DNA from 3 places in the Arthrobacter sp. U41 genome. Region 1 is predicted to be linked to each of the others. Evidence: riboswitches for the same ligand, from Rfam matches in the RefSeq annotation. Region 1 holds a riboswitch; each other region holds the start of a gene.
The links. A riboswitch is a leader RNA that binds a small molecule or an ion and turns the genes downstream of it on or off. The one in region 1 is predicted to bind thiamine pyrophosphate.

Region 1 (3,788 bases):
ACTCACTTCTCTCGACGTTTATTACTAGATTTGCGTGCGGAACCTGGGTCCAAAGTTTTCTGGTCCGGCTCACGCTGTGCCTCTACGCCGGTGGATTCCCCGGGGGAACCCATGAGCTATCCCGTGGACATTCGCACTCGAAATCAAGTGGAGCGTCCTCAAGGTCATAACCCAAGTGTTGGCGTAAGCACCGAAGATCTAGACTACGCTAATTTTGCCTTCGGCCGCAAATGAGGCTGGTTCCGAAGGGAGGTACGTGATAGGCGCCACTCTGTATGGACAGAGCCTTGCCGCAACGACTTCCGGAACCGTGCCCAACCATCGTACAGGCTCCCCCGGCTCCCCACGTCAGGCGTGCCGGCGCGGCGCGTCGAAGAAATCGACCTCGTAGCGGGCAGACTGCCGGAAGGCCAGGGCCATCGCGTCCCGTTCGCTCTCCGACGCCGCCCGCGCCGCAGCGTCTGTGTAGGCGACGGCCTGCCGGGTGGCGGCCGCGAAGTCCTCATCGGCATAGGTGCGCAGCCACACCGCGTAGCGATTCTCGGCCGGGGCGCCCGCGGCGAGGAACTGCCCGTGCAGGGTTTCCCCGACCTCGGCGTAGAGCCAGAAGCACGGCAGCACCGCGGCGAGCAGCACCGCGTAGCTGCCGGACACCGACGCGGCCAGCAGATGGTCCACGTAGGACTTGGTGACCGGCCCGGGCGTCACGTGTGCCGTGCGGCCGCTCAGCCAGGTCCGGTGCAGATCGGATTCCACTTCGAGGCAGTGCTGGGCGGAGCGGGCCCAGAAGAGCTGCTCAGCCTCGGTGGGTGCGATGGCGGCGGCACGGGCCAGGACCCGGGAATAGCCGTTGAGGTACAGGGCGTCCTGGGCGAGATAGTAGGCGAATTCGTGCTCCGGCAGCGACCCGTCGGCAAGGGCCTTGATGAAGTCCAGTCCGTAGATCGACTCGAGGTCGGCGGTTGCGGAGGCCCGGAGGGCGGCGGCGAATTCACCGGCGGCCGGTATCCGCCGGGTCCGGCCGTGGTCCTCGGTCTGCTGCTGGACATGATGGAAGTGGTGGACCGGACCGTTGCCGGTTCCGACGTCAAGCTTGTCCGAGCTGCGCAGTGCCCCCTGCAGCCAGGGTTTGACCTCGCGGAGCGCAGCCTCCCAGTCCCCCGCCCCGGCGTGTCCAATGGTTCTGGCTTGCACGGTAGCCATGGCCGAGGACAGCGAACATCCTGTCCCGTGGCTGTTGCGGGTGGATACCCGCTCCCCCGGCACCACCACGACGTCCTGGGCGAGGAGTCCGCCGGTGTTGACCAGCGCGTCGGGGCATCCGCCGCGCTCAAGGTGTCCGCCCTTCACCAGGACCGTGGTTCCGGTCTGCGCGGCGAGCCGTTTGCCCTGTTCCAGCGCCCCGGACCAGTCCTCGGCGGCGGGTTCCCGAAGCAGGATGGCGAGCTCGGCGAGGTTGGGGGTGATCAGGTCCGCATACGGCAGCAGGGCGTGCAGGGCAGCCTCTGCGGACTCCTGCAGCAGCCGGTCGCCGCTGGTCGCCACCATCACGGGATCCAGGACCACGACGCCGGGGCGGGTCTTCGCCAGCCAGCTGCGCACGGCGTCGATCACGGAGGCATCCCCCAGCATCCCGATCTTGACGGCGTCGATGCTGATGTCCTGGCTGACGGCGTCGAGCTGGGCGGTCAGGAAGGCCGCGGGCGGGACATGGACGGCGCTGACGCCGCGGGTGTTCTGCGCGGTCAGGGCCGTGATGGCCGCCATGCCATAGCCGCCGTGGGCGGCAATGCTCTTGAGGTCGGCCTGGATCCCGGCGCCGCCGGAGGGATCGGAGCCGGCGATCGCCAGCACGCGCGGGATCCGGGGCGCCAAGGGGGCAGGGTCAGACGGAAGAAATGATGAGGCGGTGGTCAAGAGAGACATCCCTTCGCCGGTGCTAACCGGACAGGTTCAACGGGTCTGGATCTCAGCCGGCTCGATGCGCGGCACCCCGTGTCAGTGATCCAGCCTAGCCTCATCCGTTAACGAAACCGCGGGCACGGCCCGAACCTGGCGTATTGCTACGCCGTCCGGACCGCACCCGCGGCCTTGCTGAACTGTTTCGGTTAGAGCTCCGAGGCCGGAACTCCGACGCCAAGGATGATCGGCTCGCTCGCAGCAGGCTTGGCGGCCGGCGTTGTTGCTGCCGGTACCTTCGCCTCGTGCACCGAGACCGCTGCGGCGTGCGGAGTTTCCTGCCGCTGTTCCACGGAGGTCTCGTTGGCTGCACCCTGGGCGCGGCTGGCGCTCCGGTTGCGGCGGCCGCGACGGGCACGTGAGGTTCCGGCCTCGGCTTCCGCCTCGGTCTGGGAACCCGGCGCCTGGGTGCGTCCCGGGCCGGTTCCGCCGGTGCGCGCCGGAGCTGCCGCCGCGGACCGGGCGGCCGGGGCCGTCGCCGCGGCTGACTTTGCCGCCGGCGCCTGGGCTGCCTCGGCCTCACCCAGGTGGGCGAAGGCCTCTGTCAGCAGGTCCAGGGTCAGCGCGGGCGCATTGGCCTTGTCGGCGTGCTCCACGAACGGCAGGGCGACCTGCTCACCGCCGAACGTCAGCACGGCGGCGGGCCGTCCCGCTGCTTCCTCTGTGGCGGCCAGCTCGACGACCGCATCGACAGCGGCCTGGCGGGTCTCGGCGTCGGCAGCGGTGGCTGCCTCCCCGTCATGCAGGTGCGCGGCGTGGGCCGCCGCGGCGATGTTCGCCAGCGCTGCCCGGGTTGCCTCGGCCTTGGCGTGGCGTTCGGCCTCGGTCGGCTCGGGATGGACTGCTGCCGGGACGTACTGGTCCTCCTGCCCCTGGCCGCCCCTGCCGCGGCGCCGGCTCTTGCGTTCGGTCCGCGCGGCCGGCTGCTGGTGTTCCGTGCGCGGGACGTGGTGCTCGGCGGCAACAACGTTGGCGCGGCGGTGCTCGACCGGCTCGTCGTGGGTGACGATGCCGCGGCCGGCGCAGGTTTCGCACTGTTCGCCGAAGACTTCCAGCAGCCCGGTGCCCATCCGCTTGCGCGTCATCTGCACGAGGCCCAGGGAGGTCACCTCCGCCACCTGGTGTTTGGTGCGGTCCCGGCCCAGGCACTCGACCATTCGGCGCAGCACGAGGTCGCGGTTCGATTCAAGCACCATGTCGATGAAGTCGATGACGATGATGCCGCCGATATCGCGGAGCCGCAGCTGCCGGACGACTTCCTCGGCAGCTTCGAGGTTGTTCTTGGTGACGGTTTCCTCAAGGTTGCCGCCGCTGCCGGTGAACTTGCCGGTGTTGACGTCCACCACGGTCATGGCCTCGGTGCGGTCGATCACGAGGGAGCCGCCGGAGGGCAGGAAGACCTTGCGGTCCAGCGCCTTGTGGATCTGCTCGTCGATGCGCCAGGCCGCGAAGATGTCTGTGTCCTTGGTCCACTTCTCGAGCCGGCCCACGAGGTCGGGCGCCACGTAGGTGACGTAGGCCTCGATGGTGTCCCAGGCTTCCTCGCCGGAGACGATCAGCTTGGAGAAGTCCTCGTTGAAGACGTCACGGACTACCTTGATGGTCAGATCGGGTTCGCCGTAGAGCAGCTCGGGGGCGAGGATCTTGGTGGAGGTCGACTGGCCCTCGATGCCTTCCCACTGGGCGCGGAGGCGGTTGATGTCGTGCGTGAGCTCTTCCTCGGACGCGCCCTCGGCCGCGGTGCGGACAATGACGCCGGCATCTTCCGGCAGCCGGTCCTTGAGGATCCGCTTGAGCCGGTTGCGTTCGACGTCGGGCAGCTTGCGGGA
Region 2 (3,788 bases), 1.4 Mb from region 1:
GCACCCAGGCCGAACTGTCGGCTCGCAACCAGGAGGTGGGCTCATGATGCAGCTTGTCCTGACCGTGACCACGGTGGTGCTGACCCTGGCCGCCGGAGGAGCGATCATCCGGATCGCGCGGGGCCCGTCACTGCTGGACCGGGTGCTCGCCGCCGATGTGCTGCTGGCGATCGTGGGGGCGGCCCTGTGCATCGACATGGCCGTGAACCGTCACCTGAACAACCTCATGCTGCTGGTGGCGGTGTCCCTGATCGGGTTCGTCGGCTCCGTCACGGTGGCCCGCTTCGTTGCCGACCGGCGGGAGCAGCCCCGTGAATCCTGAAACCTTCTCCGGCGACACCGTGATCGACGCCGTCTCCGCGGTCCTTATGGTGCTCGGCGCGCTGATGTCCCTCGCCGCGGCGGTGGGGCTGCTCCGATTCCCGGACCTCATGACCCGGATGCATGCGGCCACCAAGCCGCAGGTGCTGGGGCTGTTCCTGCTGCTCTTCGCGCTGGGACTTCAAATGCGCACCTGGTGGGTCTGGCCGGTGCTGGTGGTCGCCTGGATCTTCCAGCTGCTCACCGTGCCGGTGTCGGCCCACATGGTGGGCCGGGCCGGGTACCGCACCAAGCACCTGCACCCGGAGCTGCTCAGCACGGACGAGCTGGAGGCCGTGGTGCAGCAGGCGGCGGGCACACGCGGTTTCACCGAGGACGACGGCGACGCGGTCACCGACGGGCGGTGAGTGCTAGACGAGGTCCTGGGACTTGGCGAAACGGGTGATCGCGCGCTGGGTCCCGCGGTTCGCGAGGACCTGGATGATGGCGCTGACGGATGCCGAGATCAGCGCGAACGTCAGGGCAGAGCGCAGCGTGGTGGGCACATCGTCGTCGTGGCCCTTGGGCGGCTTGTTGCCCGTGGATTTCTCCCAGACGGTGTCAACGAGCTTGGTGCCGACAAAGCCGGCGAGCAGGCTGATGCCGGTGCCGAGCAGTTTGATGAAGATGTTCATTCTTCGGACTCCTAGCGGGAGGAAACAGGGCTTCCCCTAGCCTAGCGGTCCTTGCCCGGCGGTCCAGCCAGGGCAAAGGAGCTGATGCCGCGGGGTCCCGCATGGCTGGGGTGCGGCAGCGGCGGCAGGCTAGCCTGAGGTCCCGGCGCGGCCGAGGATCTCGGACAGGGCTTCGACCACCAGCTCATGGTCGGCCTTCTGCGGCAACCCCGACACCGTGACGGTGGCGACCATCCCGGTCCCGCGCACGTAGACGGGGAAGGCGCCGCCGTGGGCGGCAAACTCTGCCTGGTCGAACCATGCGTTGTCCTCGATCCTCGTCCCGGCGGCCCGGGCCCGGAGACCGACCAGCAGCGACGGGACCTCGTAGCGGACGGCCGTGCGCTGCTTGGCCCTGACCCAGCGTTCGTTGTCCGGCGTGGCGCCCTCCAGCGCCGCGTGGAAGAGCACCTGCTCACCCTTGGTGATGTCGATGGCGATCGGATGGGAGCGTTGCCTGCCGAGTTCAACCAGGAGGAGGCCCAGGTCCAGGGCATCGTCCTTGCCGAAAGACCGGAACTGCAGCTCGTCGATTTCGGCCAGGATGCGTCCGATGAGCGCCCCCAGGGATCCGTGCGGCTGCTCGTCCTCGGAGTCCGGGTCATAGTCGGGGGAAGTCGCTGGTGCGTTGGTCAAGTGTTTCAGCTTCCGTTAGGTAGCCGCCGGCGGTGGCGGCATCCGGGGGTTCCCATGCCTTGCCGACTCTACCAAGCAGAGGCTTCCGGGTCACCGGCACCGGAGGCCGCGGATTGTGACGGTAACCTAAGAAAGCAGCGCCCGGTGGGTGTAAACTGGGCCACGCCCACAAGGGCGATATTAAATACGACAGGGGAGCGCCGCCGTCGGGCATCACCGGGGAAATCCGGGGAAACCACAGGTGGGCGCTGAGAGTGCGGACAGCCGCAGACCCTCGAACCTGATCCGGTTAGTACCGGCGCAAGGGAGTCGAGTTCTCAGAGTGCCCGGAGCGGCGGCGGAAGCCGCGGACCCCGGCGCACTCTCCCCTCCTGTTCCTCAGGAGGACGACATGACTGATACATCTGCCCAGCAGACGCTCACCCGACGCGGCTACAACTGGCGTGTGGTGGACATTGTGGTGGCCGCGTTGATCGCGGTCGCCGGCGGCGTGATCTTCTGGGCCTGGTCCCAGGGCGCCAACCTCATTTCCGCCCCCGTCAACGCGTTCTACCCGCCGCTGACCGGGCTCTACGCCGGCGGCTGGATGATCCCGGCGGTGCTGGGAATGCTCATCATCCGCAAGCCGGGAGCCGCGCTGTTCTGCGAAACCGTGGCCGCCACCGGCGAGCTGATCATGGGCTCGCAATACGGCACCACGGTGCTCATTTCCGGCCTGCTGCAGGGCCTTGGCGCCGAGCTGGTGTTCGCCGCATTCGTGTACAAGAAGTTCAACCTGCCGGTGTCGGTGCTGGCCGGTGCCGGTGCGGGCCTGTTCTGCGGGCTGAACGATGCGTTTATGCCTTGGGGCTGGAACATCGCGTATGCCGGCGGCGACAAGCTCGCCTACATCATCTTCACGGCCGTTTCCGGCGCGGTGATCGCCGGCAGCCTGTCCTGGCTCGCTACCCGGGGCCTGGCCAGGACGGGCGTACTGAGTTCCTTTGCCTCCCGCAGGGCGGCCACGGAGCCCGTTTTCTCCTGATGTCCGCCTACAGCACGTCCGCCTGCAGCGGGGGCCGCCCGGCCACGGTCACCGCGCGGGGCTGGGGCTGGCGGCACGCCGGCCGGCTCCGGCCCGCCATCAGCGGCCTGGACCTGGACATCGGGCCCGGGGAGCGGGTGCTGCTGCTGGGACCTTCCGGTGCCGGCAAGTCCACGCTGCTCCATGCCCTGGCCGGGGTGCTGGGCGACAGCTCCGCCGGTGACGCTGACCGTGCCGGTGCACCGGTGGACGCCGAGGACGCCGACGAGACCGGCCGCCTGCTGGTCGACGGGGCCCCGCCCCGGGCCCGGCGCGGCCGGGCCGGGCTGGTCCAGCAGGATCCGGAGACCCAGGTGGTGCTCTCGCGCCTGGGCGACGATGTCGCCTTCGGCGCCGAAAACCTGTCCGTGCCCCCGGCGGAGATCTGGCCGCGGGTAGCGGAGGCGCTGGACGACGTCGGGCTGGGCCGGCTGCCGCTGGACCACCCAACGTCGGCGCTTTCCGGCGGGCAGAAGCAGCGCCTGGCGCTCGCCGGCATCCTGGCGATGCGCCCGGGGTTGATCCTGCTCGATGAACCCACCGCCAATCTGGACCCCGCGGGTGTCCTGGAAGTCCGCGACGCCGTCGGCCGCTGCCTGGACAAGACCGGGGCCACCCTGGTGGTGGTGGAGCACAGGGTTTCCGTCTGGAAGGACCTGGTGGACCGGATCGTGGTGCTGCAGCCCGGATCGGCGACGGACTCCGCCGTGCTGATCGACGGGCCGCCGGACCGGGTCCTGGCCGAGGCACGGGACATGCTCACCGCAGCCGGCGTCTGGGTCCCCGGCTACGTGCCGCCGACCCGGGCCCGCGCCGCGGGGGCCGGGGGCGGGCCCGGCGCCACCCCCGGTGCCGGGCCCGCGGGCCAGCTGCTGCTCGCCGCGGAGGATCTGGCCGTGTCGCGCGAACGTCCGCGGCGGGCCGGTCTCCGCGGCGGCTTCCGGCCGATCCCGCCGGAGCCCGTGCAGTCCGGCATCATCGCCCAGGTCCGCGCCGGCGAAGCCCTTACCATCACGGGCCCCAACGGCTCGGGGAAGTCCACCTTCGCCCTGACC
Region 3 (3,788 bases), 120 kb from region 1:
CGGCCCAGGCGCCGGCATCGAGGGCTGCCCCGGCCGGGAGCCCGGCTGCGTGCAGGGCCTGGAGCTCGTCGACGATGCGCCCGTGCGTGATCACGCTGCCGGCGTCCGTCCCGGCGTAGATAGTGACGCCGGCTTCGAAGGCGGCCAGGACACGTTCGGCCCGGCGCTCCCAGAGGGATCGCATGTGCGCCGCGTACCGGGGGAACTTCGCCTCCGACTGCGCGGCGATGTCCGGGAAGGTGGCGATGTTGATGAGCGTGGGAACGATCGGCACACTCTGTTCGGCGAAACGCGCCAGATGCCGCGGCAGCAGGCCGGTCGCGTGCTCGATGCAGTCGATCCCGGCGTCGAGCATGTCGTCCAGGGTGTCTTCGGCGAAGCAGTGGGCCGTGACCCGGGCGCCTTCATCATGGGCGGCCGCGATGGCGTCTTTCAATTCCGCCGCGGGGAAGCTGGCGGCGAGGTCGCCGGCGTCGCGGTCGATCCAGTCCCCCACGAGTTTGACCCAGCCGTCGCCGGCCCGCGCCTGCTTGCGCACGGCCTCCACCAGGTCCTCGGGCTCCACCTCGACGGCGAAGCCCCGGAGGTACCGCCGGGTCCTCGCGATATGCCGGCCCGAGCGGATGAGGCGCGGCAGGTCCGCCCGTTGCTGGATCCAGCGGGTGTCGTGGACGGCGCCGGCGTCGCGGACGAGGAGGGTTCCGGCGTCGCGGTCGGTCATGGCCTGTTCTTCCGCCAGCTGCTCCGGGACGTCCCCGCCGGGTCCAAGACCGATGTGGCAGTGCGCGTCGACCAGTCCGGGGATGACCCAGCCGTCCAGGATCAGGTCCGGGGCGGCGGCGGGCCTGCGGAAGGTCAGGAGGCCATCGACGGACCAGAGTCCGCGGTGTTCCTGCTCGGGTCCGGTGAGGACGGGGCCGCTGAATTCGATGATGCCGGTCATGGCTTAAAGCCTAAGCCGCATGACGACCCGCCGGCCAAGATCATCCAGCCCCGGCAGTGCTTCGTAGGCCCGCAGGGCGGCCAGCGCCTTCCCCGGCTCGGCGAGCTCCGCGAAGCCGCAGCTCGCGTAAAACCGTGCATTGAACGGGACGTCCCTGAAAGTGCAAAGGGTCATGAATTCATAGCCGCGTATCCGGGCTCCGTCGATGGCCGCCTCCACCAAAGACCTTCCGACCCCGCGCCCAGCAGAGTCGGGATGCACGGAGACTTGTTCCAGATGGGCCTGGCCGCCAACCTCATCAACACGGGCAAACCCCACAGTCGGATTCCCGGCGACCAGTATGAAGAGCGTCTCACCCGACGTCGGGGGCCCTGGGGCCGGGAGCGCGCGGTACCCGACCTCCGCCTTGAGCAAGCGGTCCGCCGCGGCCTCAAGAGCCGGGAGGGCCGCGAGGTCTTCAGGCGTCGCTGTCCTGATGCGGGGTACGGCCTTGGGCTGAGTCACGATGCCACGCTAACACCGCGTCAACACGGCGTCGTGAGGGCCCCGTCACACGCGCCAGGCTTTCCGACGGCACGTGGTAGCTTCGTCTACGACCACACGGGTGCCCTTGCAGGGGCTGAGATCGGGCTGACGCAGCCTGCGACCGTTGAACCTGTCCGGGTAATGCCGGCGAAGGAAGTGAGTATTTCCGTGAACACGCAATTGACGCAGCACAGCCCTGTCCAAAACCGGGACGACGACGAGCAGGCAGTCCCGGTCCAGCCCGCGGCCCCCACGCAATCGCTGAGGTCCCACTCCCTGGCGTTCGCCACGGACGCCGAACACGGCATCCGCGTCCCGGTGACCGAAATCGCGCTGGCCGACTCCCCGGCCGGCGCCGCCAACGCCCCGTTCCGCGTGTACCGCACCGCCGGTCCCGGAAGTGAACCGGTCCGCGGGCTGGAGCCTTTCCGGGGTCCCTGGATTGCCGCCAGGGAGGACACCGAACCTTACGAGGGCAGGGCCCGGGAACTGCTGGATGACGGCAGGTCGGCAGTGCGGCGCGGCGCAGCGTCGGCCGAGTGGATGGGCGCCCGCCCGGTGCCGCGCCGCGCCGTCGACGGCAGGACGGTCACGCAGATGCGGTACGCGCGGGACTGGGTGATCACCCAGGAGATGCGGTTCGTCGCGCTGCGCGAGAACTGCGACGTCGAGCTGGTCCGCAGCGAGTTGGCCGCGGGCCGCGCCATCATCCCCAGCAACGTCAACCATCCTGAATCCGAACCGATGATCATCGGCAAGGCGTTCCTGGTGAAAATCAACGCCAACATCGGCAACTCCGCAGTAACCAGCTCCATCGCTGAGGAAGTAGACAAACTTCAATGGGCCACCCAATGGGGTGCGGACACGGTGATGGACCTCTCCACCGGGGACGACATCCACACCACGCGCGAATGGATCATCCGCAACTCCCCTGTGCCCATCGGCACGGTCCCCATCTACCAGGCGCTGGAGAAGGTCAATGGTGAGGCGAACGCCCTTACCTGGGAGATCTTCCGGGACACCGTGATCGAGCAGTGCGAGCAGGGAGTGGACTATATGACCATCCACGCCGGGGTGCTGCTGCGCTACGTGCCGCTGACGGCCAACCGGGTCACCGGCATCGTGTCCCGCGGCGGAGCGATCATGGCCGGCTGGTGCCTGGCCCACCACCAGGAAAATTTCCTCTATACCCACTTCGATGAGCTGTGCGGGATCTTCGCCCGCTACGACGTCGCGTTCTCGCTGGGTGACGGGCTGCGGCCCGGCGCGACGGCGGATGCCAACGACGCGGCGCAGTTCTCCGAGCTGGACACCCTGGCCGAGCTCACGCAGCGGGCCTGGACTTTCGACGTACAGGTCATGGTGGAAGGGCCCGGGCACGTGCCGTTCCACCTGGTCCGGGAAAACGTCGAGCGCCAGCAGGAACTCTGCAAGGGAGCCCCGTTCTATACGCTGGGGCCGCTGGTCACCGATATTGCACCCGGCTATGACCACATCACCTCGGCGATCGGCGCCACCGAGATTGCCCGCTATGGAACAGCGATGCTCTGCTACGTCACGCCCAAGGAGCACCTGGGACTGCCCAACAAGGACGACGTAAAGACCGGGGTGATCACCTACAAGATCGCAGCCCACGCCGCGGATCTCGCCAAGGGCCACGCCGGTGCGCATGAACGCGACGACGCCCTGTCCAAGGCACGGTTCGAGTTCCGCTGGCGGGACCAGTTCGCGCTGTCCCTGGACCCGGTGACGGCCGAGGCGTTCCACGATGAGACGCTCCCCGCGGAGCCGGCCAAAACGGCACATTTCTGCTCGATGTGCGGACCCAAGTTCTGCTCCATGCGGATCAGCCAGGACATCCGGGACGAATACGGCTCAGCGGATCCGCAGGCCGCGCTGGCGGCCGGAATGCGGGAAAAGAGCAACGAGTTCATCGCCTCGGGCGGCAAGGTCTACCTGCCGGCGCCTGCCGTCGGCGGACCCGAAGCCGGCTAGGACGCCTCGGCGTGCTGGTGCCGCCCGACGTCGGCGATGAAGGCCCGGATGGCCCGGTTGCCCTCCGGCGAATCCTGGGGCCGGTGGCCGCCGGGCGCAACGCGGTGCAGGGCGCCGGTCTCACGCAGGTAGCCCGCGATTTCTTCATAGAGCGGCTCCCAGCCGCCGGTCAGGACCAGGGTGGGGACGCCGGGGACGATCTGCAGCGGGGCTTCCCAGGGCGGCGCCTGCAGCCGCAGGCGGCGTGCCTCCAGCTGGTCCTCCGGGCTCGGGGCACCAAGGGTCGCCTGTGCGGGGGTGTGGGCCGCGGACACCCGGCGGACGA

Region 2: another riboswitch for thiamine pyrophosphate. It lies ahead of ASPU41_RS04420 (ECF transporter S component); the one in region 1 lies ahead of ASPU41_RS17675 (bifunctional hydroxymethylpyrimidine kinase/phosphomethylpyrimidine kinase).
Region 3: another riboswitch for thiamine pyrophosphate. It lies ahead of thiC (phosphomethylpyrimidine synthase ThiC); the one in region 1 lies ahead of ASPU41_RS17675 (bifunctional hydroxymethylpyrimidine kinase/phosphomethylpyrimidine kinase).

Annotation. Positions count from the first base shown of each region.
Region 1 covers NZ_CP015732.1:3,879,660-3,883,447, forward strand. Annotated here, with positions in the region: gene ASPU41_RS17675 (bifunctional hydroxymethylpyrimidine kinase/phosphomethylpyrimidine kinase) at 349-1,926, opposite strand; TPP riboswitch at 1,909-2,006, opposite strand; gene ASPU41_RS17680 (Rne/Rng family ribonuclease) at 2,109-3,788, opposite strand, start outside.
Region 2 covers NZ_CP015732.1:933,725-937,512, reverse strand. Annotated here, with positions in the region: gene ASPU41_RS04445 (Na+/H+ antiporter subunit E) at 1-47, shown strand, start outside; gene ASPU41_RS04440 (monovalent cation/H+ antiporter complex subunit F) at 44-322, shown strand; gene mnhG (monovalent cation/H(+) antiporter subunit G) at 312-728, shown strand; gene ASPU41_RS04430 (DUF4235 domain-containing protein) at 732-995, opposite strand; gene ASPU41_RS04425 (heme-degrading domain-containing protein) at 1,125-1,670, opposite strand; TPP riboswitch at 1,852-1,995, shown strand; gene ASPU41_RS04420 (ECF transporter S component) at 2,062-2,694, shown strand; gene ASPU41_RS04415 (ABC transporter ATP-binding protein) at 2,694-3,788, shown strand, end outside.
Region 3 covers NZ_CP015732.1:3,997,066-4,000,853, forward strand. Annotated here, with positions in the region: gene ASPU41_RS18260 (amidohydrolase family protein) at 1-943, opposite strand, end outside; gene ASPU41_RS18265 (GNAT family N-acetyltransferase) at 947-1,447, opposite strand; TPP riboswitch at 1,534-1,641, shown strand; gene thiC (phosphomethylpyrimidine synthase ThiC) at 1,637-3,463, shown strand; gene ASPU41_RS18275 (alpha/beta fold hydrolase) at 3,460-3,788, opposite strand, start outside.